One region of the Marinobacter lacisalsi genome, then DNA from elsewhere that is predicted to be linked to it. Evidence: predicted binding sites of a transcription regulator. Region 1 holds the regulator's gene; each other region holds the start of a gene.
What was found. The regulator FliA, encoded in region 1, starts transcription of late flagellar genes. The targets are predictions, from matches to a motif close to CTAAAGTTTNNNNNNNNNNNGCCGNTAA.
Positions count from the first base shown of each region.

Region 1 (7,838 bases):
CGACACCCGGCTCGATGTGGACAACCTGCCACCGGTGCCGGAGACCCGTCAGGAATCCGTCGCCGCTCCGTCAGCGGCTGACATCAAGGGCGCCGATGATGAGCTTGCGGTCATGCGGCGTGAGCTTGCCTCCCTGAGGGCGATGATTACCGACAAGGGGCCCTCGGAGCAGACCGACACCACGGCGGAGAAACCGGCCGAGGAAGCGATCGAAGCGGTGCGCAAGCGCCTTGGCGAGCGCCTGGAAGAGTTTGGTCTGAGCCCGCAGCTGGCTGCCACCCTGGCGCGCCAGAGTGGTCGCGGCAAGCTGGAAGACAACTGGAAACGTTCCCTGAGAACCCTGGCGGCCGGCCTCAAAACCGGCAGCGGTGACTGGGCTTCCCGCGGCGGCATCTATGCCCTGGTTGGGCCCACCGGCTCCGGCAAGACCACAACCATCGGCAAGATTGCGGCCCAGTATGTACTGGAACATGGTGCCGATTCACTGGCACTGGTGACCACTGACCGCTATCGTGTGGCTGCACACGAGCAACTGTTTGTGTTCGGTCGTATCCTTAACGTACCGGTGCGGGTGGTCGACGATGCCCACTCCCTGGATGCGGTGCTGGACGAGCTGGCTGGTCGCCACCTGGTGTTGATTGACACCGCCGGGTTATCCGGCGCCGATCCCGGGTGTCAGGAGCAGTTGCGTGAGCTGTCGCAAAGCCGCCACCCGGTGCGTCCACACCTGGTGGTGCCGGCGACAAGCCAGCCGCGCATCATGAAATCCATGTGGCATTGCTATAAAATGGCCAGTCTCGCAGGTTGCATCATGACCAAGCTGGATGAAGCCCTGACCCTGGGTGAAGTACTTGGTTTCGCGCTGGAGACCGCGCTGCCGGTGTCCTGGGTAACGGATGGCCAGAAGATCCCCCAGGATCTGCATCCTGCCAATTCGGCATCGCTGGTTCGTCTGGGCGTTGAGCGCTTGCGCGATGCACGCAAACAGCAGACCATGGCAGAAGGTGCCTGAGGTCCCACTGCCCGGCGCTGACCGGCGTGGTCCCTGGCACTGCAGAACAAGACAGTTAACGACAAGAACCTTGGCGGGAAACAAGAACCTCTATGAGCAGACCACATCCGGTTCAGGTTATCGCAGTCACCGGTGGCAAGGGTGGCGTGGGCAAAAGCAACGTCTCGGTGAATCTCGGGATCGCCCTGTCACAGATGGGCCGCCGTGTTGTCCTGCTGGATGCGGACCTGGGGCTGGCCAACATCGATGTGCTACTTGGCATCACCGCCAGCCACAATCTTTCCGACGTGTTGTCCGGGGAATGCGATCTCCGTGATGTACTGATCAATGGCCCGGGCGGCATCAAGATTGTCCCCGCCTCCTCCGGCACCCAGCGCATGACCCAGCTGTCACCCATGGAGCATGCGGGCCTGATCAACGCCTTCAGCGAGCTGGGTGATCAGATCGACGTGCTGATTGTGGATACCGCTGCCGGCATTTCCGAAGGCGTGGTCAGTTTCCTGCGAGCCTCCCAGGAACTGTTGCTGGTTGTCTGTGACGAACCGACCTCCATCACCGACGCCTACGCCCTGATCAAGCTGATGAACCGCGACTATGGCGTCAACCGCTTCCGTATCCTTGCCAATCAGGTCCGCAACGAACAGGAAGGCAAACATCTGTTCGGTAAACTGACCCGGGTCACCGAGCGCTTCCTGGATGTTGCACTACAATATGTAGGCATGGTTCCTTACGATGAGGCAGTGCGCAAGGCGGTTCAGCGGCAGCGCGCCGTGCTGGACGCCTACCCCAGGGCAAAGGCCTCGCTGGCCATCAAGGCGCTGGCGGAACAGGTCGACAGCTGGCCGCTACCTTCATCCCCCCGGGGGCATCTGGAGTTCTTCGTGGAGCGCCTGGTAAGCACAAACGCCTGATCCAATCCTGTTGTATGGGTTAACCGGATACATGACATTGGCCAGAAGTCTCGGAATCTATCATCAAACCGGTCGGCGCGATGCCCATCAACTGGTGGAGCAGCATGCGCCGCTGGTCAAGAAAATCGCCCTGCACCTGATGGCCCGGCTACCGGACTCGGTACAGCTCGAGGACCTGATGCAGGCTGGCATGATGGGCCTGCTCGAAGCCGCCGCCAAGTACCAGTCGGACCGGGGCGCCTCCTTTGAGACCTATGCCGGCATCCGCATTCGCGGTGCTATTGTCGATGAAATCCGCAAGGGTGACTGGGTACCGCGTTCCGTCCATCGCAATGCCCGCCGGGTGTCCGCCGCCATCAAGATGGTGGAGGACCGGGAAGGTCGGGAAGCCCTGGATCACGAGGTGGCGGACGAGCTGGGAATGACGTTGTCCGCTTACCATGCCTGCCTCAGTGATGCCAATTCCGGACGACTTTTTTCCCTGGATGAACTCAATGAATCCGGAGACCTGCCGATACACGAACAGGAAGCTTCGGATAATCCCCTGGACGAGGTTTCGGGTGCCGCTTTCCGGCGTAATCTGGCAGCCGCCATCGAGGAACTGCCGGAGCGTGAGAAGCTGGTCCTCGGCCTGTATTACCAGGAAGAGCTGAACCTGAAGGAGATTGGCGCGGTACTGGGCGTCAGTGAGAGCCGGGTCAGCCAGATCCACAGCCAGGCCGCGTTGCGGTTGCGGGGGCGCCTTTCAGAATGGCAGGCATCTGACGCCGGAACACAGTAGCGTGCCCCTTAACAGGTTGCTGAACGACTGAGCAAGCTGACGGCACAAGCCGCAGAGCGGAATGTCGCGCGATAACACATTGAAACGGTAAGCAACGCTGAGGCTGCTAGAATGACGCCATCAGCCGGGAAACCGGCGGCGGTAAAGCGGTGTCATCCGTGTTTTCCAGGTCCGTGACGATTCGGGCCCGGCCATTATTCCAGCGACGACCAACTGGAGGTCCCATTGGACAAGAACATGAAAATTCTCATTGTGGACGATTTCTCCACAATGCGGCGGATTATCAAGAACCTGCTGCGTGACCTCGGGTTTACCAATACCGATGAGGCGGATGACGGTAATACGGCGCTGCCCATGCTTCGTTCCGGAAAGTACGACTTTCTGGTGACGGACTGGAACATGCCAGGCATGTCCGGGTTCGATCTCCTCAAGGAAGTTCGCGCCGACGAACAGCTCAAGGACCTGCCGATCCTGATGGTGACTGCGGAAGCCAAGCGCGACCAGATCGTCGCGGCTGCCCAGGCTGGGGTAAACGGTTATGTCGTCAAACCGTTCACGGCCGCTGTACTCAAGGAGAAGATCGAAAAGATCTTCGAGCGTATTGAGTAGAGCGCCAGAAGCGCTTTGAAACCTGAACAGACAGTCTGGATGTGCTCCCATGAGCGAAGACAAACAAAACGGCTCCCACCTGGATCCTGAAACCACCAGCCAGCTGAAAGAGCAGGCCAATGAGTTGGCGAAACAGGTCAATGCCGGTGATTATGCCAGGGCGATGTCCCTGATCAACGACCTGAGCGAAGTGAGGGACCAGAGTCTCTATCGTGAAGTGGGTCGCCTGACGCGCAGCCTTCACGAGGCCATTCGCAATTTCCAGATCCAGCCCCAGAACCCGGAGCAGCAGGAAGCCCTGTCAAAGATGTCCGACGCGTCGGACCGGCTTCAGTACGTGGTGGAAATGACCAGCAATGCCGCCAACCGGACCATGGATCTGGTGGAGGATGCCATGCCCCGGGCCAATGCCATGTGCGAGCAGGCCAAAGCACTACGGGATGACTGGCAGCGCCTGCGCCGGCGGGAAATGGCACCATCCGAGTTCCGTGAACTCTATGTTCGTATTGACCGTTTCTTCGAGAGTCTCTCGGACGATGCGGAAAAAATGTACCACGACCTGTCGGAAATCCTGCTGGCCCAGGACTTCCAGGATCTGACCGGCCAGGTGATCCAGAAGGTGACGGCGCTGGTCAAGGAAGTGGAAGAAAACCTGTTGGGCCTGGTGGTCATGGCCAGCCATGTGGACCAGTTGACCGGAACCGTCCACGACCTGAAGGAAAAGGAAGCCTCAATCAAGGGGGAAGGCCCCCAGATGCGCGCCGCAGAGCGGTCTGACGTTGTGTCCGGACAGGACGACGTTGACGACCTGCTGTCCAGTCTCGGCTTTTAAGTGAGGTGAATGCATGGCATTCGATGCAGATGAAGAAATTCTCCAGGACTTCCTGATTGAGGCGGGCGAAATACTCGAGCAGCTTTCGGAGCAGCTGGTGGACCTGGAACGGCACCCGGACGACAGTGATCTGCTCAATGCCATTTTCCGTGGTTTCCATACCGTCAAGGGCGGCGCCGGCTTCCTGCAGTTGGAGGCACTGGTCAATTGCTGCCATTCCGCGGAGAACGTGTTCGACACCCTGCGCAATCACAAGCGCTCGGTGACGCCGGAACTGATGGATGTGGTGCTTGAGACACTGGATCACGTCAATACCATGTTTGACCAGGTCCGCAACCGTGAAGAGCCGCAGTTTGCGCCAGAGTCCCTTATAGAGACCCTGGATGAGTATGCCCTTCCCGAGGGCGAGGCGCCCGCGAAAGAGGCCGGACCGAAGAGCGATGCCGGTCAGGTGGAGGGCGCCGGCGTGGTGGCCGGAGAGGATCCCGGTGATATCACCGACGAAGAATTTGAACAACTGCTGGACGCCCTGGACGATGGCAAGCAGAGCGGCGACAAGAGCGCGACACCGGGGGATGGCCAGGCCGCCAGCGCAGAAGAAAAAAGCAGTGACAGCGACGACATCAGTGATGACGAATTCGAGGCTCTGCTGGATCAGCTCCATGGCAAGGGCCGTTTCTCCGGTGAGGTAGCCGCCACGGACGTGCCAGACCCCGACAGCAATGAGGGCAAGGCTGAATCCGACAGCAAGGACGACAAGTCAGGCGGTGGTGACAGTGACCTGATCACCGACGACGAGTTCGAACAGCTGTTGGATGAGCTCCACGGCAAGGGCAAGAAGCCGGCCCCGTCGTCGGCGCCTGAGGCCGCCGACAAGCCTGCGGATAAAAAGCCGGAGCCGGAAAAGAAACCTGAGCCCGCGCCGAAAAAGCCAGAACCTGCGCCGAAAAAGGCGGACCAGGCGGCCAGGGCGGAAGCCAGCAAGCCTTCAGCACCCGCCCGGGAAAACCAGCCCCCGGCCGAGACCTCGGTACGGGTGGACACCAAGCGCCTGGACGACATCATGAATATGGTGGGCGAGCTGGTGCTGGTGCGTAATCGCCTGCAGCGCCTCGGTAATGAAAGCGAAGACAGCGAGATGCACAAGGCGGTGTCCAACCTCGACGTAGTGACCACCGATCTCCAGTCGGCTGTCATGGCCACCCGCATGCAGCCCATCAAGAAGGTGTTTGGCCGTTTCCCGCGGGTGGTTCGTGACCTGGCCCGTAACCTGAAGAAGGAAATCGGCCTGGTCATGCACGGCGAGGACACAGACCTGGACAAGAACCTGGTGGAAGCCCTGGCGGATCCGCTGGTGCATCTGGTGCGCAACTCCGTGGACCATGGTATCGAAGCGCCGGACATCCGCGAGAAGGCTGGCAAGCCCCGGCAGGGTACGGTGACCCTGTCCGCCGAGCAGGAGGGGGATCATATCCTGCTGTCCATTGAGGACGACGGTGGCGGTATGGATCCGAACAAGCTGCGTCAGAAAGCCGTCGACAAGGGCATCTATGATCAGGATGCTGCCGATCGGCTCACCGAAACCGAATGCTACAACCTGATCTTTGCCGCCGGCTTCTCCACCAAGGACCAGATTTCCGACGTGTCCGGCCGCGGCGTCGGCATGGATGTGGTCAAGACCAAGATCGGCCAGCTCAATGGCCAGATCGAAGTCCGGTCCAAGCTGGGCCAGGGTACCTCCATCCGTATCAAGGTGCCGCTGACACTGGCGATCATGCCGACCCTGATGATCCAGCTGGGCCATCAGTCGTTCGCGCTGCCGCTGGTGAACGTGGTGGAGATCTTCCACCTGGATCTGAGCAAGAAGAACATTGTCGACGGTCGCGAGTGCATCGTGGTGCGGGACAAGGTGTTCCCACTGTTCCATATCAAGCGCTGGCTGGTGCCATCGGATACCGGTACCGCAGAGCCCGACAATGCCCATGTGGTCATCGTGGCCATGGGCACCAAACAGGTCGGTTTTGTGGTGGATCAACTGGTTGGCCAGGAAGAGGTGGTCATCAAGCCCCTCGGCCGGGCCCTGCAGGGCACCCCGGGTATGGCGGGTGCCACTATTACTGGCGACGGGCGCATCGCACTGATCATTGATGTGCCCAGTCTGCTGCACCATTACGGCTGATGGTGCGGAACACCAATAGGGGGAGTGAATGACGGTTTCTGTCCTGGTCGTTGATGATTCCGGTTTTTTCCGCAAGCGACTGACGGAAATCCTCAATGCGTCCGGCAATATCCGTGTTGTGGGCGCCGCCAGTAATGGCAAGGAGGGGGTGGAGCTGGCGGAAAAGCTGCGGCCGGACGTGATCACCATGGACTACGAAATGCCGGTGATGAATGGCATTGCGGCGGTCAAGGAAATCATGAAGCGCTGCCCGGCCCCGGTGCTCATGTTCTCCTCGCTGACCTACGAAGGCGCCCGGGTCACCCTGGACGCGCTGGAGGCCGGTGCCGTCGACTTCCTGCCCAAGAACTTCGAGGACATTGCCCGTGACGGGTCGGAATTGCAGCGTATCCTCCGTGAGCGGATCCTGGATGTTGCCCGTAGCCGGCCCGGGGCTGGTCGTGGCGGCGCAGCCCCGGTTGCGGATCCGCGCCCGTCGCCAACCCCGCCAGAACGGCACCCACCTGCCCGGGAAGCGCGATCCCGACAGCCGGAAAGCCGCCCCTTGCGGCCCCAACCGGAAGCCCCGGCAAGGCCTTCGCGACGCCGCACATCCGCACGCCATTACGATGTGGTGGGCATTGGCACCTCCACCGGCGGACCCATTGCCCTGCAAAAAGTCCTGGTGGACCTGCCTGCCAATTTTCCCGCGCCGCTGGTACTGGTGCAGCACATGCCGGGCAGCTTCACCCCGGCCTTCGCCGAGCGCCTCAACAAGCTGTGTCGTATTCAGGTACGCCAGGCTGAGGACGGTGACCTGCTGCGCCCAGGCCTGGCGTTGCTGGCCCCTGGCGGCAAACAGATGATGGTGGAGAACCGCGGGGGGCAGGGGCGTATACGCATCCTGCCCGGTGATGAGAGGCTCAACTACAGGCCCAGTGTGGACGTCACCTTCGGTTCACTGGCCCGCAGTTTTCCGGGCAAAACCCTGGGTATCATCCTGACCGGCATGGGCGCCGACGGCAAGGAAGGCTGCCGGCTGATGAAACAGTCAGGTTCGGTTATCTGGTCCCAGGATGAGAAAACCTCGGTGATCTATGGTATGCCCATGGCCGTTGCCAGCGCCGGCCTGAGCGACGAAGTGCTCCCCCTGGATGAGGTCGGCCCGCGCCTGGTTGAAGGGGTGAGCTGATGGATATCCTCAGCCTGCTGGGCATTATCCTGGCCTTCGCCGCTTTGCTGGGCGGCAACCTGCTGGAGGGTGGCAGCCTGGCGTCCCTGTTCAATCTCCCGGCGGGTTTGATTGTGGTGGGGGGGACCCTTGCCGCCACTATGCTGCAGACTTCCGGAGGGCTGCTCCGCCGGGCCTTCAGCCAGTCCCGCTGGGTGCTGTTCCCGCCGTATATCGGACTCGACGAAGGTATTGGCAAGGTCATGGACTGGAGCGTCAGGGCCCGCAAGCAGGGCCTGCTCGGCCTGGAGGCGATTGCCGAGAAAGAGTCCGAAGCCTTTGCCCGTAAGGGGTTGCAGTTGCT
Region 1 is NZ_JBHSDI010000010.1:12,433-20,270, forward strand. Features, by position in the region: gene flhF (flagellar biosynthesis protein FlhF) at 1-1,012, shown strand, start outside; gene ACFOZ5_RS05950 (MinD/ParA family protein) at 1,105-1,923, shown strand; gene ACFOZ5_RS05955 (RNA polymerase sigma factor FliA) at 1,955-2,704, shown strand; gene cheY (chemotaxis response regulator CheY) at 2,930-3,313, shown strand; gene ACFOZ5_RS05965 (protein phosphatase CheZ) at 3,363-4,145, shown strand; gene ACFOZ5_RS05970 (chemotaxis protein CheA) at 4,159-6,324, shown strand; gene ACFOZ5_RS05975 (protein-glutamate methylesterase/protein-glutamine glutaminase) at 6,353-7,495, shown strand; gene ACFOZ5_RS05980 (flagellar motor protein) at 7,495-7,838, shown strand, end outside.

Region 2 (7,838 bases), on a different contig from region 1:
GGGACACCGACCGGACTATGGTAATACAGTAGTACGTCAAGAGTTGTTACGGTGATGTCGGGCAGTCGGATGCCTGCAAGCGAATTCGGGAGGCGTTTCTTGGGTCAGATCTCTTCGTTGCGCGTTTCGCAACTGGTGTTTGCGTTCTACATGTCAGGAATCATGTCGCTGCTCATGTCCGGTGTGATCACGGTGATCAATACCGGTCTGGCAGGCTCTTTTTTACACCGCTGGCTGGCCGCCTGGCTGGTGGCCTGGGCAGTTGCCTTTCCGCTGGTGGTGTTGGTGGCCCCTCTGGCCAGGCGCATGACGGACGCCACCGTCCGCCGGCTTGACCGCTCCAGCCCCGAGGGCAAGGAGTGAGGCTGCTCGTGCTGGCATTGGCTATCTCAATGGCAATCACCTGAAGCGGCTTGTGATGTGCTGGTCCTGACGATTCTGATCCTGCTGATGGCAGCCCTGCTATAGCGTGCGTTGGAGCCACCCGGAACGCCAGATTTTGTCGAGGGAGGTTACCGGGGTCACGGTAATCACCTTCGTGTCAAAAAATGTCAAATCCTTTTCCATCCGTTTTTCCAACCCGTCCGTAAATCGATCTGACACACAGGTCATGGAATGAATCTGTGCAGGTTCGAACCACTGTCATCCGATAACAAAATGATTTCTCCAAACAGGGAGCAGATATCATGAATCGATTATTGGCTGTACCAGTGGTGCTGGCAGGCGCCCTTACGCTTGCCGGCTGTAATGACAGTAGCAGTTCCAGTGATGACGACCGTGGCCCGCAATCGCAGGTCCGGATTATCCACGCCTCGCCGGATGCACCGCCGGTAAACATTCTGGTGGATGGCAGTGCGGCGGTGGAAGGTGCTGATTATAAAGATGTTGCCTTGCTGACGCCCGCCCCCGGGGACTATGACATTACCGTGGAAGGTATTCTGCCCGGTGGCAATGCGACTGTGATCGGGCCGGCGGCATTCACCTTCGAGGAGAATGTCCGTTACAACGTGGTCGCGGTCAACAATGTGGCTTCCATTGAGCCGCTGGTGTTTACCGATGACAACCCTGACTTTTCCTCAACTGATCAGGTCCGGGTACGTATCGGGCACCTGGCGCCAAACGCACCGGATGTGGATGTCTACGTGACCGCCGCCGGTGAAGGGGACGACCTCTCCACCATCGACCCGCTGCTGCCCGCCGTGGCCTTCAAAGACGTAGCTGACGCGGTTGAAGTGCCGGCTGGAGACTATCGGATCCAGATTACCGCTGCCGGTGCCGATACCGCCGTCTTTGACAGTGGTGATGTGCCCCTGCCCGCCGGTGCCGACCTGTTTGTCGGGGCGGTCACCAATACCGGTGCCAACGCCTCCGCTACTGGCGCGAGTCCGGTGAGCCTGATCGTCGTCAATGGCGGTGAGGTCTCAGAACTCTACGATGCGGATCAGGGCGCGGGCGTGCGGGTAGTACACAACTCTGCAGACGCACCGGCCGTGGACATTCTGGTGGATGATATGGCGACCCCGCTGACCAACCTGACCTATGGTGACGTGGCGCCCTTCGACACGCTGGATGACTATGCCGTGCTGCCGGCGGGAGTTACCAATCTCAAAGTGGCCGCTTCCGCCGACAACAGCGTGGTGCCCATCGACGCGGACGTGGATCTGGCCAATGGCCAGGGTTACTCAGTGCTGGCCGTGGGCCTGCTGAGCGATTCCAACTTCCCCATCGAAGCGCTGGTGCTTGAGGACAGTGTGCGCAGTATCGCCACCCAGGCCTCGCTGCGGCTCGTGCATGGTTCCACGGCAGCCGGTAACGTGGATATCTATCTGCTGCCGGGCAGCCAGACCGAGATAGGCAACTCGGAACCGACCCTGGCGGACGTGCCGTTCAAGGCGGTAACCGATTACCTGCCGGTGCCGGACGGCACCTACAACGTGCTCATCACCCCCACCGGTACTGGCACCGTTGCCATCCGCGCCGAAGGCATAACCCTGAACAGCGGTGGCGTATACACTGCCATTGCCCGCGATGCCAAAGCCGGCGCCATGGCGCCTCTGGACAGCTTCGGGCTGATCCTGCTGGACGATTTCAACTGATTGATTCTGGCTGCCAACCGGGTGCCCGCCTTGCGGGCACCCTTTTCATTCCATCAGCACTGCGGATTTCACCAGGGCGACCACCGTCTGCCCGGTCTCAAGCTCTAGCTCCCTGACCGACGCGCGGGTAATCCGTGACAGCAGTATCTGGCCGTCGTCCAGACGGCAGGTGATGGTGCAGCGGTGTTCATCCGCCTCTTCTATCCGTTCAATTCGTACCGGCATCCGGTTGCGGATGCTGATGCCTACGGGTTCCCGGGTGGCAAGGCTGACGTCGCTGGCCAGTATCCGTAGCCGGTGCAGGCTGGTCTGGTGGCTTGAATGGCCGCTGACCTGGAAGGGGACCGGGGGCCGGCCTTCGCCGCCGCGGGTGATGAACTGCCACTCGCCATTCCCGGTGCTGGTCAGCTGTCCCTGTAGCACGGCGGCCGGGCCTTCATCGCTGAACAGGGGGGAGTCCGGGCGGATCAGCGCTTCTCGCAGGGTCTCGGTGCGCTCCAGGCGACCCTGATCCATGAAGGCGACATGGTCGGCGAGCTGCTCAACCTCCCGGGCAGAGTGGGTGACCAGCAGGATGGGAACACCGGTGCTTTCGGGAAGGTCGGCCAGGAACGGCAGGATCTCCCGTTTGGCGGTGGTGTCCAGGGCCGACAGGGGTTCATCCAGCAGCATCAGCTGGGGGCTGGCCAGCAGCGCGCGCCCCAGGGCTACCCGCTGGCGCTGGCCGCCTGACAGGGTGTTTACCGGCTGCCGGGTCAGGCTGTCCAGGTCCAGCAACCGGTAGACCCTCTCCGGGTGCAGTCGGCGCTGATCCGGCGGCGTGCGCTGGTAGCCGTAGCGCAGGTTGGCCTCCACCGACAGGTGGGGCAGCAGGCTGGATTCCTGGAACACCAGCCCCAGCCGCCGACGGCTCAGAGGCAATCGCTTGCGCCCCGACTGCCAGAGCTGGTCCCGGAACCGCACTTCTGCGTCCCGGGTTCGTTCCAGCCCGGCAATCAGCCGCAGCAGTGTGGTCTTGCCGCAACCGGATCGACCGTACAGGGCGGTGATGCCCTCGGTGGGCAGCGAGTCATTGATCGCAAGGGTAAAATCGCCCCGCTGGGCCCGGGCACGTATTTGCAGTGTCATGCCCTTACTCCATCGACCCGCCGGTTAAAGCTGTACACCGCCACCAGCACCACAAAGGCAAACACCAGCAGCCCCAGCGAGAGGCGGTGAGCGGCGTCGTAGTCCATGGCTTCGGCGTAGTCATAGATCAGCACTGACAGCACCTGGGTTTCCCCGGGGATACTGCCGCCAAGCATCAGGATGACACCGAACTCCCCCAGGGTATGGGCGAAGGTCAGGGTTGCCGCCACGATAAAACCACCCCGGCACAGGGGCAGGATCACGGAGAACAGCCGGTCCAGAGGGCCAGCGCCCAGGGAGGCCGCCACTTCCACCGGCCGCGTCCCCAGGTGACGGAAGGCTTCCATCAGCGGTTGCACCGCAAAGGGCAGGGAATAGATAACCGATGCCACCAGAATGCCCTCGAAGCTGAACGCCAGGTGCGTCAGTCCCATGGCCTCCAGGGTCTGGCCCACCGGCCCCCGGGGGCCGAGCGCCATCAGCAGATAAAAGCCCAGCACCGTCGGCGGCAGAACCAGCGGCAGCGCCACCAGCGCCTGTACCACCGTGCGCGACGGCGATTGCCGGTGTGCCAGCCACCAGGCCAGGGGCGTGGCCAGTATCAGCAGAATGATGGTTGTCAGTGAGCAGAGCTTGAGGGTTACGGCAATCGCCTGCCAGTCCTGGGGGGAAAGCTCAGGCATGGGCTGTCACTCCCTGTCCGGCGACTCGAAGCCGTAGCGGCGAAGGATGGCCCCGGCTTCGGCAGATTGAAGGAAGTCCCGGAAACGGTGGGCTTCCGGCTGGTCGGCACCGCGGCGGGTGACCACCATGGCCATGGCCAGCGGCTCGTGCAGGTCACCGTCGATCAGGGTGAATGGCCGACCGGCCAGCTCTGGCGCGAAGGTCAGTGACCAGGCAATGAGGCCGGCGTCCGCCGCGCCGGATTCCACCATGGCTGCGGTCTGGCCGATGTTCTCACCGTAAACCAGTTTCTCTCGCAGATCCTGCCAGAGGCCCAGTGATTGCAGCGCTTCCTGCGCGCGCTGGCCGTAAGGGGCATGGCGGGGCTGGGCAATGGCAATGCGGCGGATGGATTCGCCGCCAAGGTCGGCTGGCGTCAGGGCTTCCCGCTGCGGGTCGGCGTGCCAGAGCACCAGCCTTCCCACGGCGTAGACCTCGGGGTCGGAAGCCGCCGAACCGAGCCGGACCAGCTGTTCCGTATAGGCGGTATCCGCTGACAGGAAAACATCGTAGGGAGCGCCATTGACGATCTGGGTGGCCAGCTTGCCGGAGGCACCGAAGATGACACGAATATCCGTCTCGGGGGACTGTTCCCGGAAGGCTTCCTCAAGCTCAGGCATGACCAGCCGCAGGCTGGAGGCAGCGGCAACAGTGAGGGCATGGGCGGGTCCGGTGGTGAGCAGGGCGAGCAGGCCCCATAGCAGGACAATGCGCATGGGCGACTGGATCTCCTTGGTTTGGTTCAGACTATCCTATTTGTGGTGCTGTTCAAATAGCGTTACGTGGCTCTCGCAGGAAGTGCTGGTTTAGCCGTTATCGACCACCGGTTGGAAGCCCCCAAAGAGGTGTGGAGCCAGATCTTTGGCGCCGTTGATACCCGGGAGGAATTCGTGGGGAAACGGCTGATGCTGGTGCTACGGGAATGGCATTGCCTACTGACCAGGCAGACAGGACGCCAGCAAGGCTTTCATGACGTCCGGCCCAAGGGCCTCCACCCGTTCGATATTCCGCTGCGGGATGGCGTCGGTATCCGGATAGGCGTCGATGGCACGTTCCAGGCTGGCTTCCCGCAGCAGGTGAAGCATCGGGTACGGAGAACGGTTGGTGTAGTTCTCCGCGGCATCCGCTGCGGTGCCAGCGAACTGGTAATCGGGGTGAAAGCTGGCGATCTGAATCACCCCTTCCAGCTCCAGGATGTCCAACAGGCCGTCGGCCACCGCCAGGAAGTCGTTGTAGTCATGGAAATCCTGCAGAACCCCGGGGTGAATCAGCAGGGTGGTTTCGATGCTGTCGTCATCGACCAGCTTCATCAGTTCCCGTTGCAGGTCATCCAGCAACCCATCCGGTGTCTGTGCGTCGGTCGCTGCGAAGCGAACGCGGTTATTCACCAGCTCCCGGCGGGCAAACGGGCACAGGTTGAGGTCGACAACCACACGTTCCACCCATTGCCGGGTGGCCTGGATAAGGGCTTGCTGATTCATGGCAGATGAGGTTCCGGAAGTTGGGTCAATTTGTGAGCGTCCTATGATACAGTGCCGGCCCTCAAAAAGGTGGGTGGATGTCATGGCGCTGTTGATTCTGGTAACCGTTCTCTGGGCGTTTTCCTTCAGTCTGATCGGCGAATTCCTGGCCGGTCATGTGGATAGCGATTTCGCCGTTCTCAGCCGGGTGCTGCTGGCGTCACTGCTGTTCCTGCCACTGACCCGCTGGGCCGGGGTGCCAGGTCGTCTGAAACTGGGCATCATGCTCACGGGCGCGTTGCAGTTCGGCATTACCTATCTGTGCCTGTACCGCTCATTTGCCTACCTGTCGGTGCCGGAAGTACTGCTGTTCACCGTGTTCACCCCCTTGTACGTCACCCTGATCGACGACGCGCTGTATCGCCGGTTTTCTCCCGTGGCGCTGATGGCGGCAGCGGTGGCTACCCTTGGTGCGGCCATCATCCGTTATGACGGGCTCAGCCAGGACTACCTGACCGGATTCCTGCTGCTGCAGATGGCCAACCTGACCTTTGCCTCGGGCCAGGTGGGCTACAAGCACCTGATGCAGGCTTTCCCGCTACCGGTCCCCGCCTGGTGTACCTTCGGGTATTTCTTCTTTGGTGCCCTGGTGATTGCGTTGCCGTCGTTCCTGGTGTTCGGTGACCCCGCCAGGCTGCCGTCCACTGGCGTGCAATGGGGGGTGCTGACCTGGCTCGGGCTGGCGGCCTCCGGCATTGGCCTGTTTCTGTGGAACCGGGGCGCCTGCCAGGTGGACGCTGGCACCCTGGCGGTGATGAACAACGCCCTGGTACCCGCAGGGCTGGTGGTCAACCTGCTGATCTGGAACCGGGATGCAGACCTGCTGCGTCTGGTCATCGGCGGCGCGGTGATCGGCTTCTCCCTGTGGCTGAATGCCCGCTTTCATCCCCGGGCACGGCTGGATCTGGCGACGTGATTCTTCGGTGGCGCTGATGGCCAGGCCTGGCCGGTGACAATCCCTTACACATGGTGTGGTTTCCAGTTGTTACCATTGCGCGTTGTTGACTAAAGTCAAACGTTAGCGAGCCGATACCACCAGTGTATCCGGCAGCATACCCGCCTGGCCCGAGTCATACCGGGGTGAGCCCTGGCCAGTTCCATTGCCGGCGGGTACATCGACCATCGTTCAGGAATGCTAGCCCGTCATGCGCAATAATGGCCCCGTTACCCAACGCGAAGCGAAAATGAAGCCGGGCAGCCGGTTGATCACAACCACCTCGCTCAAGGGTGTGATTACCCACTGTAACGACGATTTCGTGGAGATCAGCGGTTTTACCCGTGATGAGCTGGTTGGTCAGGCCCATAACATCATACGCCATCCGGATATGCCCCAGAGCGTGTTCAAGGCGATGTGGGAGACCATAGGCGCCGGCAAACCGTGGATGGGCGTGGTCAAGAACCGGTGCAAGAACGGCGACCATTACTGGGTGAGCGCTTACGTCACTCCGATTCTGGAGAATGGCGAGATAACCGGCTACGAGTCGGTTCGGGTCGAGCCCACCCGCGAGCAGGTGGAACGTGCCAGCCGTTTATATCGCCGGCTCTCCGCAGGCAAGGGGCCGGTTGCGGTCAGCTCCCGGGTGACGTCCATGGCCCGGGCGGGCTGGCCCATGCTGATCCCGTTTGCTGCGAGCCTGCTGGCTTTGAGTTGGGGGCAGTTCTGGCCGGGTGTCGGCGTGATCGCCGCCGGCTTTGCCGTGGGCGGTGCACTGCAGGCAGCGTCATTGAACGCTCGCCTGCGGTCACTCATCGACCTGCGCCCGGAAGCTTTCCGTGATCCCCTGGTGGCCCGGACCTATACCGATGAAAGCGGCCTGTTCGCCGAGCTGGGTATGGTGCTGATGAGTGAAAAGGCCCGTATCCGCACTGCCCTGGCCCGTATCGAAGACCGTGCCGGGGACTTGCTGACTACCGCCCGTGAAGGGCAGGACCAGATTGCCGAGGGTGCCAGTGCCATTGATCGGCAGCGGCAGGAAACAGACCAGGTGGCCTCTGCCATGAACGAGATGGTTGCCTCCATCCAGGAGGTCACCGACAGCGTCAACCAGAACGCCGAAGGTGCCCGCCAGGCCAAAGACCTGGCGCACAGTGGTGGTCGTCGCAGTGGTGAGGCATTGCAGGCCATCGAAAAACTGGTGGCGCAGGGAGCCACTATAGGTAATTCCGTCGGTCGCCTGGGGGAATCCACCGACAAGATCGGTGAGGCGGCACAGCTGATTTCCGACATTGCTGACCAGACCAACCTGCTGGCGCTGAACGCGGCCATCGAGGCTGCCCGTGCTGGCGAGCAGGGCCGGGGTTTTGCCGTGGTAGCGGACGAAGTGCGCTCCCTGGCCCAGCGAACCCGCCAGTCAACCGTATCCATTCACGA
Region 2 is NZ_JBHSDI010000061.1:115,661-123,498, reverse strand. Features, by position in the region: gene ACFOZ5_RS17850 (DUF2798 domain-containing protein) at 100-363, shown strand; gene ACFOZ5_RS17845 (DUF4397 domain-containing protein) at 687-2,096, shown strand; gene modC (molybdenum ABC transporter ATP-binding protein) at 2,142-3,224, opposite strand; gene modB (molybdate ABC transporter permease subunit) at 3,221-3,907, opposite strand; gene modA (molybdate ABC transporter substrate-binding protein) at 3,914-4,663, opposite strand; gene ACFOZ5_RS17825 (DUF1415 domain-containing protein) at 4,880-5,428, opposite strand; gene ACFOZ5_RS17820 (EamA family transporter) at 5,511-6,383, shown strand; gene ACFOZ5_RS17815 (methyl-accepting chemotaxis protein) at 6,613-7,838, shown strand, end outside.
Region 2: ACFOZ5_RS17815 (methyl-accepting chemotaxis protein) is a predicted target of FliA. The motif match lies at 6,473-6,500, and genes of this name have one in related genera.

Region 3 (7,838 bases), on a different contig from region 1:
TGATCCTGGTGGTATCCCGGGGCCTGAAAGGCGGCCTGGAGCGTGCAGCCAAAATCCTGATGCCGACCCTGTTTGTGCTGTTGCTGCTGGTCGTGGGTTACGCCACCACCACTGGACATTTCGCACAGGCGCTGGATTTCCTGTTCACTCCGGATTTCAGCAAGCTGACCTGGAATGCCGTCCTGCAGGCACTTGGGCAGGCCTTCTTCACCATGAGCCTGGGTATGGCGATCATGATGGCCTACGGTTCCTACCTGGGTAAGGACGTCTCCATCGGCCGTGCAGCGGTGGGTGTGGGCATCATGGACACCCTGGTGGCCCTGCTGGCCGGTCTGGCGATCTTCCCGTTTGTGTTCGCCAACGGCCTGGAAGCCGGCCAGGGTCCGGGGCTGATCTTTGTGACTCTGCCACTGGCCTTTGGCCAGATGCCCATGGGTGTGCTCTTCGCCACCGTGTTCTTCGTGCTGCTGCTGTTCGCTGCCTGGACCTCCGGCATTTCACTGCTGGAGCCGGTCACGGAATGGGTGGAAGAGAAAATGGCTATCACCCGCACGGGTGCCGCGATTCTTGCCGGAGGCGCGTGCTGGTTGCTGGGTGGTGCGTCGATTCTGTCCCTGAACGTGTGGTCAGATGTCTATCTGCTGGGTATGTTCGAACGGTTCGAGACGACCGGCATTCTGGACCTGCTGGATTTCTTTACGGCTAACGTCATGCTGCCGTTGTCTGGCCTGCTGACCGCGCTGTTCGTAGGCTGGTGCGTGGCGAAGGAATCCCTGCGGGCGGACATGGCCATGTCCAATGGCATGTTCACCCTGTGGCTGAGCCTGCTGCGTTATGTCACGCCGATCGCGGTAGTGGCCGTGTTTGTTTACAACCTGATGTAAACCAGCGAAAAACGGGTTGCCGGATGCTGGAGAGGTCCGGTAGCCCGTTGAGCCGGCGTAAAAAAACCCGTGGGTGGCAGCACCGCACGGGTTTTTTTGTGGTTGCCGGTTCTGCCGGTTACAGCCGGAAGCGGGCCACCTGGGTCCGGAGGTCTTCACCAAGACGGGCCAGCTCGTTGCTGGACGTGGAGATCTGCTCCGCCGCCGTGGCGGAATGATCACTGACGTCGCGGATCTGGGTGACGTTCTGGTTGATGTCCTCGGCCACGGAGGTCTGTTCTTCCGCCGCGGTGGCAATCTGGCTGTTGTACTGGCTGATATTGCCCACCGCCCCGGCGATCTCGCGAATGGTCTCGCCGGTGGTGCGGGCACTGTCCAGGGTCTGGCCGGCCAGGGTGGTGCCGCTTTCCATGGTAGATACAGAGTTTTCGGTACTGCTGATCAGGTTGGAGATCAGTGTCTCGATCTCGGAGGCGGAACTCTGAGTGCGTTGCGCAAGAGAACGTACCTCATCCGCCACCACGGCAAAACCACGACCCTGCTCACCAGCGCGGGCGGCCTCGATGGCTGCGTTAAGGGCGAGCAGGTTGGTCTGTTCGGCCACGGACTTGATGACATCCAGTACCGTGCTGATGTTCTGGGTATCCGTCTGCAGGCCGTGCAGCTTCTCCATGACGGTTTCCACCTGACCATTGAGCTGATTCACATAGGACAGGGTTTCTTCCACGGCAGCCTCGCCGGCTGAGGCCTTCTCGTTGGCCGTGGTGGCAGCACCGAAGGCTTCCTCGGCACTCTTGGCAACCTCGCTGACGGTAGCGACCATTTCATTCATGGCGGTGGCTACCTGATCGGTCTGGTCACGCTGCTGGGTGACACCCTGGCTGGTCTCTGCCGTCACGGTAGACAGTTCCTCGGCGGAAGAGGCGATGTTGGTGGCGCTGGAATTGATGTGTTGCACCAGCTCACGAAGGCTGGTCACCATGGCGCCCAGGGCTGTCATCAGCTGGCCCAGTTCATCGCTACGCTTGCTGGTGACGGTTTCCTGCAGGTCCCCATTCGCCACGCGGGTTGCCAGGGCCACGGCCTCGTGGATGGGGCGAGTGATGTTACGGGTCAGCAAAAAGGCTATGGCCGAGCCGAGTGCCACAATGACCAGCATTACGATGATAATCACCATTGAGGCGGTTTGCCGCTCGTCCACCATCTGCTGCTGCTGGGTTTCCTGCAGCTCCACAGCGGACTCCTGTGCCTGGCGGGCGGTGTCCACCATCCGCTGCTGAAGTTCCTGGGTCTGGGTCTCTGAGTCCACAACCTCGTTGAAGACTTCGATGTAGTCCGTCAGAAGACCTTTGAGCTCGTCTTTCAGTGCCTTATCGAGGAAGGAGGAATCGATGGTCCGCACGGCCCGTTCCCCGGCCGACCGGAACTGTTCCACGGCCTCCTGGTCGTTCTCCACAAGGAAGTTGCCCTCACTGCGGCGCATCTGCTGGATAGCGGCGTTGGTGGCGAACAGCTTGTCCTGGGAGGCAAAGGTGCCGGTGACGCGTCGTACCACGAGTTCCAGTTCGCCCAGCTTTTCGTCCCGGAAGGCCCTGACCTCAACCAGTTCCTGCAATTGCTGCTCGTACTCCGCTATTCCCTCCTGGATTCGTGCAATACGGGCATCATCTGCCGGTTCTGTCAGCTCTTTCTCGAGCGCTTCGGCACGTTTATAGGCCTGTTTGGTCTGGACGATGGCCTGGTCCACATACTGCTCCTCACCGCGAATCAGGAAGTTCTTCTCGTCCTGGCGCGCCTGGAGAAGGTCGGCCTCAATGGCGGAGGCGTCGGCCACAATACCGGCACGGTCGCCGAACGCGTTCAGGGCGAAATAGCCGGTGGTGCCGACGACAATCGTCAGCAGGATCAGTACGGCAAATCCCAGGGCCATTTTCATGCCCAGAGACAGGCTCAGGTTGGACAACTTCTGCAAAGAGGGCATTTCGGGCTCCGGCAATCTTGTTATAGGTGATGCGGGTTTGTACATGGGTTATCGGCCGGTGCGGGCATTTATTTAGTGGCCAGTCCTCCCGGTAGTGGCCGCACTCCCGGTGGGACCTTCGGGCGGGGAAAGACCAGGCTGGCATGCCGGCAGATCGGTGTGACGAAAGTCACGATCAGGATGTCAGTTAACCCGGATGGCGAAAATCAGGCAAGGAGCGTTTGGTAACAGAGTGAAACGGTCCGGGGGAGGAGCGGGTTTGATGAGCGCGGAACGAAAAACGCCGGCTCTCGGAAAAGAGCCGGCGTGACAGGACAAAATCCACCGTCAGAAGAACAGCTCTGGCAGGTAAGTGACGATCTCCGGGAAGATCATCAGCAGGGCCAGGCCCACGATTTCAACCAGTACGAAGGGGATCACCGATTTGTAGATGTCCTTCATGGTGATGCCTGGAGGCACAATCCCTTTCAGGTAGAACAGGTTGAAGCCGAACGGCGGTGTCATGTAGCCGATTTCCATGTTGATCACGAACAGGATGCCGAACCAGATCGGATCGAAACCCAGGGACTCCACAATGGGCAGGAACACTGGCAGGGTGATCAGCATGATCCCCACCGGGTCCAGGACCATGCCCAGAATGAAGGTGATCAGCATCATGGCGATGATCACGCCCCAGGGACCACCGGGGATGAGTGCCATGAACTCCTCAATGAGGGCCTGTGCACCCATGCTCTGGTAGGCGGCGCTGAAAGCGTGCGCGGCAAACAGTATCCACATGATCATGCCGGTCAGCTTGAAGGTGCGGATGGAGGCTTCTTTCAGCAACCCGAATTCGAGCTTGCGATAGGCCGCAGCGGCGATCAGGGACCCCAGTACGCCCATGGCGGCTGCTTCTGTGGGTGTGGTGATGCCACCCATGATGGAGCCCAGTACCATGAACACGATGAGAACAGGCAATGCTACAGAACGCAGGGCCAGCAGCTTCTCCCGCAATGTGCCCCGTTCCTCTGGAGGCAAAGCCGGCGCCAGGTGTGGCTGAAGACTGCTGCGTATCAGGATGTAGAGGGCGGTCAGCACCATCAACAGGATGCCCGGAAGGATACCGGCGGCGAACATTTTGCCGACGGAGACGCCACTGATCAGTGCGTACAGGATCATCATGATGCTGGGTGGGATCAGGATGCCCCAGCCGCCACCGGTATTGATCACGCCCAGGCACATGCTGCGGTCATAACCCCGCTCCAGCATGGCAGGCAGGGCAATGGTACCCATCGCCACGACGGCGGCGCCACTGATGCCCACCATGGCGGCAAAGATCGCACAAATCACCAGGGTGCCGATGGCCAGGCCGCCTCTGAGTCCGCCGAACCACAGGTGCATGGCCCGGTACAGGTCCTTGGCCACCCCCGTGCGTTCAAGAATCATGGCCATGAAGACGAACAACGGAATGGCCACCAGGGTAAAGCTGCCCATGGTGCTCCAGATCTGGGAGGCCACCATGTAGAAAGAGTCGAAGCCCCAGGTGAAGTAAAGGAAGACGACAGACACGCCGCCCAGCACAAAAGCCAGGGGCAGGCCCAGGAATACGAAAAACAGCAGCGATCCGAAGAAAAGCAGGGTCAGGATTTCAATGCTCACAGTTGCTCTCCCTTGGGATCGTGCTCTGGATGGTCATCGGGCTGGTAGTAGCTCAGGTTGCAGGCGATGGCAATGTCTTCCAGGAGCTTGACGATGCCCTGCAGTACCAGCAGCGCAGTGCCCACCGGGATGCACACCTTCACCGGCCAGATGGGTGGATTCCAGGCGGAATAGGAGGTTTCCCAACTGCTCACGGATTCGAGGGCCATATCCACACCGAAATACAGGAGCGCCAGGGTAAAAATGAAGAACAGGATCGAGGTAAATACATCAACGGCTGCCTGCATGCGTGGGCCGAGCAGCGAGTGGATCAGGTCCACGTTGACGTGTCCCCGGTGTGCCATCAGGTATCCACCGGAAAGCACGGCGTAGGCGCCGAACAGTAACTGGGTCAGTTCGTTGGTCCATACGGTGGGAGAGTTGAAGGCATACCGCAGGAAAACTTCCAGCAATATGAACACGAACATGGCAAACACCAGGAACGACACGCCAACTCCTATGGCCTTGTTGAGTCTGGTGACGCCGTTCATGAATGCGGTAATCGCACGCATGGTGCCTCCGGGAGGAATCTTGTGGCTTGCAATAAAAAAGCCGGGAGCCCGTGAGGTACCCCCGGCCGGTTCTGTTCGGCTTACAGGTAGCCGAGGTCGCCCAGGAAGTCCTTGAGCATGGCAAGTGCCTCTGCAGCCTTCTCGCTGCGCTCACCTTCTTCATCCCACATGCTCTGTGCGGTCTGGACCAGGTGGTCCTGAACCGGATCAGGCAGGGTGTTGATCTGAACGCCTTCCTCGGCCATGGCCTTGGCCAGGGTTACCCGCTCTTTGTACTGGTATTCGTTGGTGCGGTACCAGAACTGTTCGTTGAGCACGTCCTTGACCAGTTGCTGCAGGTCTTCCGGCAGCTTGTCCATGGCCTTCTGGCTGACAATGATCACGTCGGTGCCAGCAATGTTCAGGGCCGGCTGAACGTGATACTTGGCAATTTCGTACAGGCCCATGGAATAGGCACCCTGTGCCGCGCCCCAGTGGGCACCGTCAACAATGCCGGAGTCCAGTGCGGTATACAGCTCGCCGCCCGGGATATAGGAGGCAGCCGCACCGGCCTCGGTCAGGAACTTCTGCAGGGCGCCTGACGAGCGGATCTTGAGGCTCTTGAACTCTTCCAGGGACTCAACCGGATCCTTGACCACCATTTCTGTGGGGTAGACCTTGTCGGTTGACCAGTAGACGCCGTGCTGGGCGGCTTCTTCCCGCAGCATCTCTTCAAAACCCAGGCCCTGGTGGAAGTAGGCCGCTTCCCATACGTTGCGGAAGGCGAACGGCAGACCGGAGGCAATGCCCGCGAGGGTCATCTTGTCGGATGCGTAGGCGGGAGAGATGGTGCCCATCTCCAGGATCCCGCGGCTGACCGCGTTGAAGGTTTCCTTGGCCTTGAACAGCGAGCCAGCTTCGAACAGTTCAAGCTGGATACGGCCGTTGGAACGCTCTTCAAGCTGCTCCTTGAGACGGCCCAGGCTATCCTTGTAGGAGCTGGAAGCGCCCGGCCAGTGCGACTGGACTTTCCAGGTAAAGGTCTCTTCTTCCTGCGCCGAGGCAGGAGCGGCGATCAGAGCAGCGGATAGGCTCAGGGTAAGTGCCGAAGCAAATACCGTCAGTGATTGGCGAACGTTGTTAAGCATTAATTCTTAACCTCTTTGTTGTTTTCTAAGGAGACGTCCTGTCTTTGATTTCACCTAGCGAAACTTGTGACTGCAGAATGGATCTGCGTTTCCTTAATTTATCGCAATCGAGCGAGCGTTTGCAATACTATCCGGGCGTCCACGGGTTGATCTGCTTGCGGAGGTCCCGGGCGAACCCCTGCGATTCCTCGAAACAGGAATCACAGGTGCGTCCAGTAAAACATAGCTTATGCATTCGAAATTGTCCGCCTGTGAGAGCGCATTTCAGGCCATGTCCGGCCAGGGCAGGCCTTCCGGAAACCGTTGTGCCTGTATCAGGCGGGCCACCCGGATCAGGGTTTTTTCGCTCCAGGCCGGGCCAATGATCTGTGCGGCCCGGGGCAGGCCGTCGTCGCCGAAGCCGATCGGGAAGCTGATGGCCGGCAGGCCCACCACCATGGCAACGCCGGCCCAGACGGTGATATCCAGATAGGGTTCAGCCTTGCCATTGATGGTCAGCGTGCGTTCCATGGCCGGAGTGTCCTGGTTGTGGGGGAATGGCAGGGTATTGGTTACCGGGCAGATCAGCAGGTCATGGTCTTCAAAGAACCGTGCCCAGATACGTTGCAGCTGTGCCCTTTCCTCATCTTTCTGCAACCATTCACCGTGACTTTGCAGGGCGCCCCGGGCAAACCGGTGGCTGTACTCATCGCCCTCTTCCGTGGTGACTTTCTCCAGCCGGTGACGGACCTTGTCCGGCAGGCCCTGGCTCATCACACCACTGAGCAGGTGATAATAGAGGCGGTGACTTTTCTCCAGGGTCAGGCCTTCCGGCTGAGCATCGTCCAGGGTCGCGCCGAGGGACTTCAGCTGATCGCAGAATCCGACCAGGCCACTGAGTACCTCCCGGTCCACCGGTGCCCAGTCGTCGTTGAGCCAGGTGGCGAAACGATAGTCGGCCAGCGGCTTCGGGTCCGGTTCTGGCAGGTTTACCTGCCAGGCCGACATGTCATCGTCAGGGCCGGCCAACAGGTCCAGTTCGGCCTCCAGATCGTCCAGGTGGCGGCCCAGGGGGCCGCCTACGCCCATGTCCCGTTTGCCAACAGCCCCGGGCGCGCCGGGTACATGGCCACGCATGGGGACAAGGCCTGCCGTGGTCTTCAGGCCGTAGAGGCCGCAGAAGGCGGCCGGGGTACGGATGGAGCCACCAATGTCGCTGCCCAGCTCCAGGGGTGTCAGGCCGGCGGCCAGCGCTGCCGCGGCGCCACCGGATGAGCCGCCGGGGGTCAGTTCCGGGTTCCAGGGGTTGTTGGTCGTGCCGTAGATATCGTTGAAGGACTGCAGGTCGCCGGCAAATTCCGGCACGTTGGTCTTGCCGAACACGATGGCGCCGGCGTCCAGCAGCCGTTGTACGGCAACTGCCGTGCGGGGTGAGACATGGTCCCGGTAGCCCTTGTGACCGGCGGTGGTGGGCCAGCCTTCGATCTCCCAGGTTTCCTTGATGGTCATGGGTACGCCGTGGAGCGGCCCCAGGTCGCGGCCCTCTTCCGCCGCCTTGTCAGCGGCCCTGGCCCGGGTCCGGGCTTCCTCCTCCCTCAGTACCACGATGGCGTTGAGGTCGGGGTTCAGATGGTGGGTGCGTTGGAGAAAATGGTCCAGCACCTGTTCGCTGGAATAC
Region 3 is NZ_JBHSDI010000061.1:104,880-112,717, reverse strand. Features, by position in the region: gene ACFOZ5_RS17805 (sodium-dependent transporter) at 1-884, shown strand, start outside; gene ACFOZ5_RS17800 (methyl-accepting chemotaxis protein) at 1,003-2,865, opposite strand; gene ACFOZ5_RS17795 (TRAP transporter large permease) at 3,193-4,503, opposite strand; gene ACFOZ5_RS17790 (TRAP transporter small permease subunit) at 4,500-5,054, opposite strand; gene dctP (TRAP transporter substrate-binding protein DctP) at 5,135-6,181, opposite strand; gene ACFOZ5_RS17780 (amidase family protein) at 6,446-7,838, opposite strand, start outside.
Region 3: ACFOZ5_RS17800 (methyl-accepting chemotaxis protein) is a predicted target of FliA. The motif match lies at 2,914-2,941, and genes of this name have one in related genera.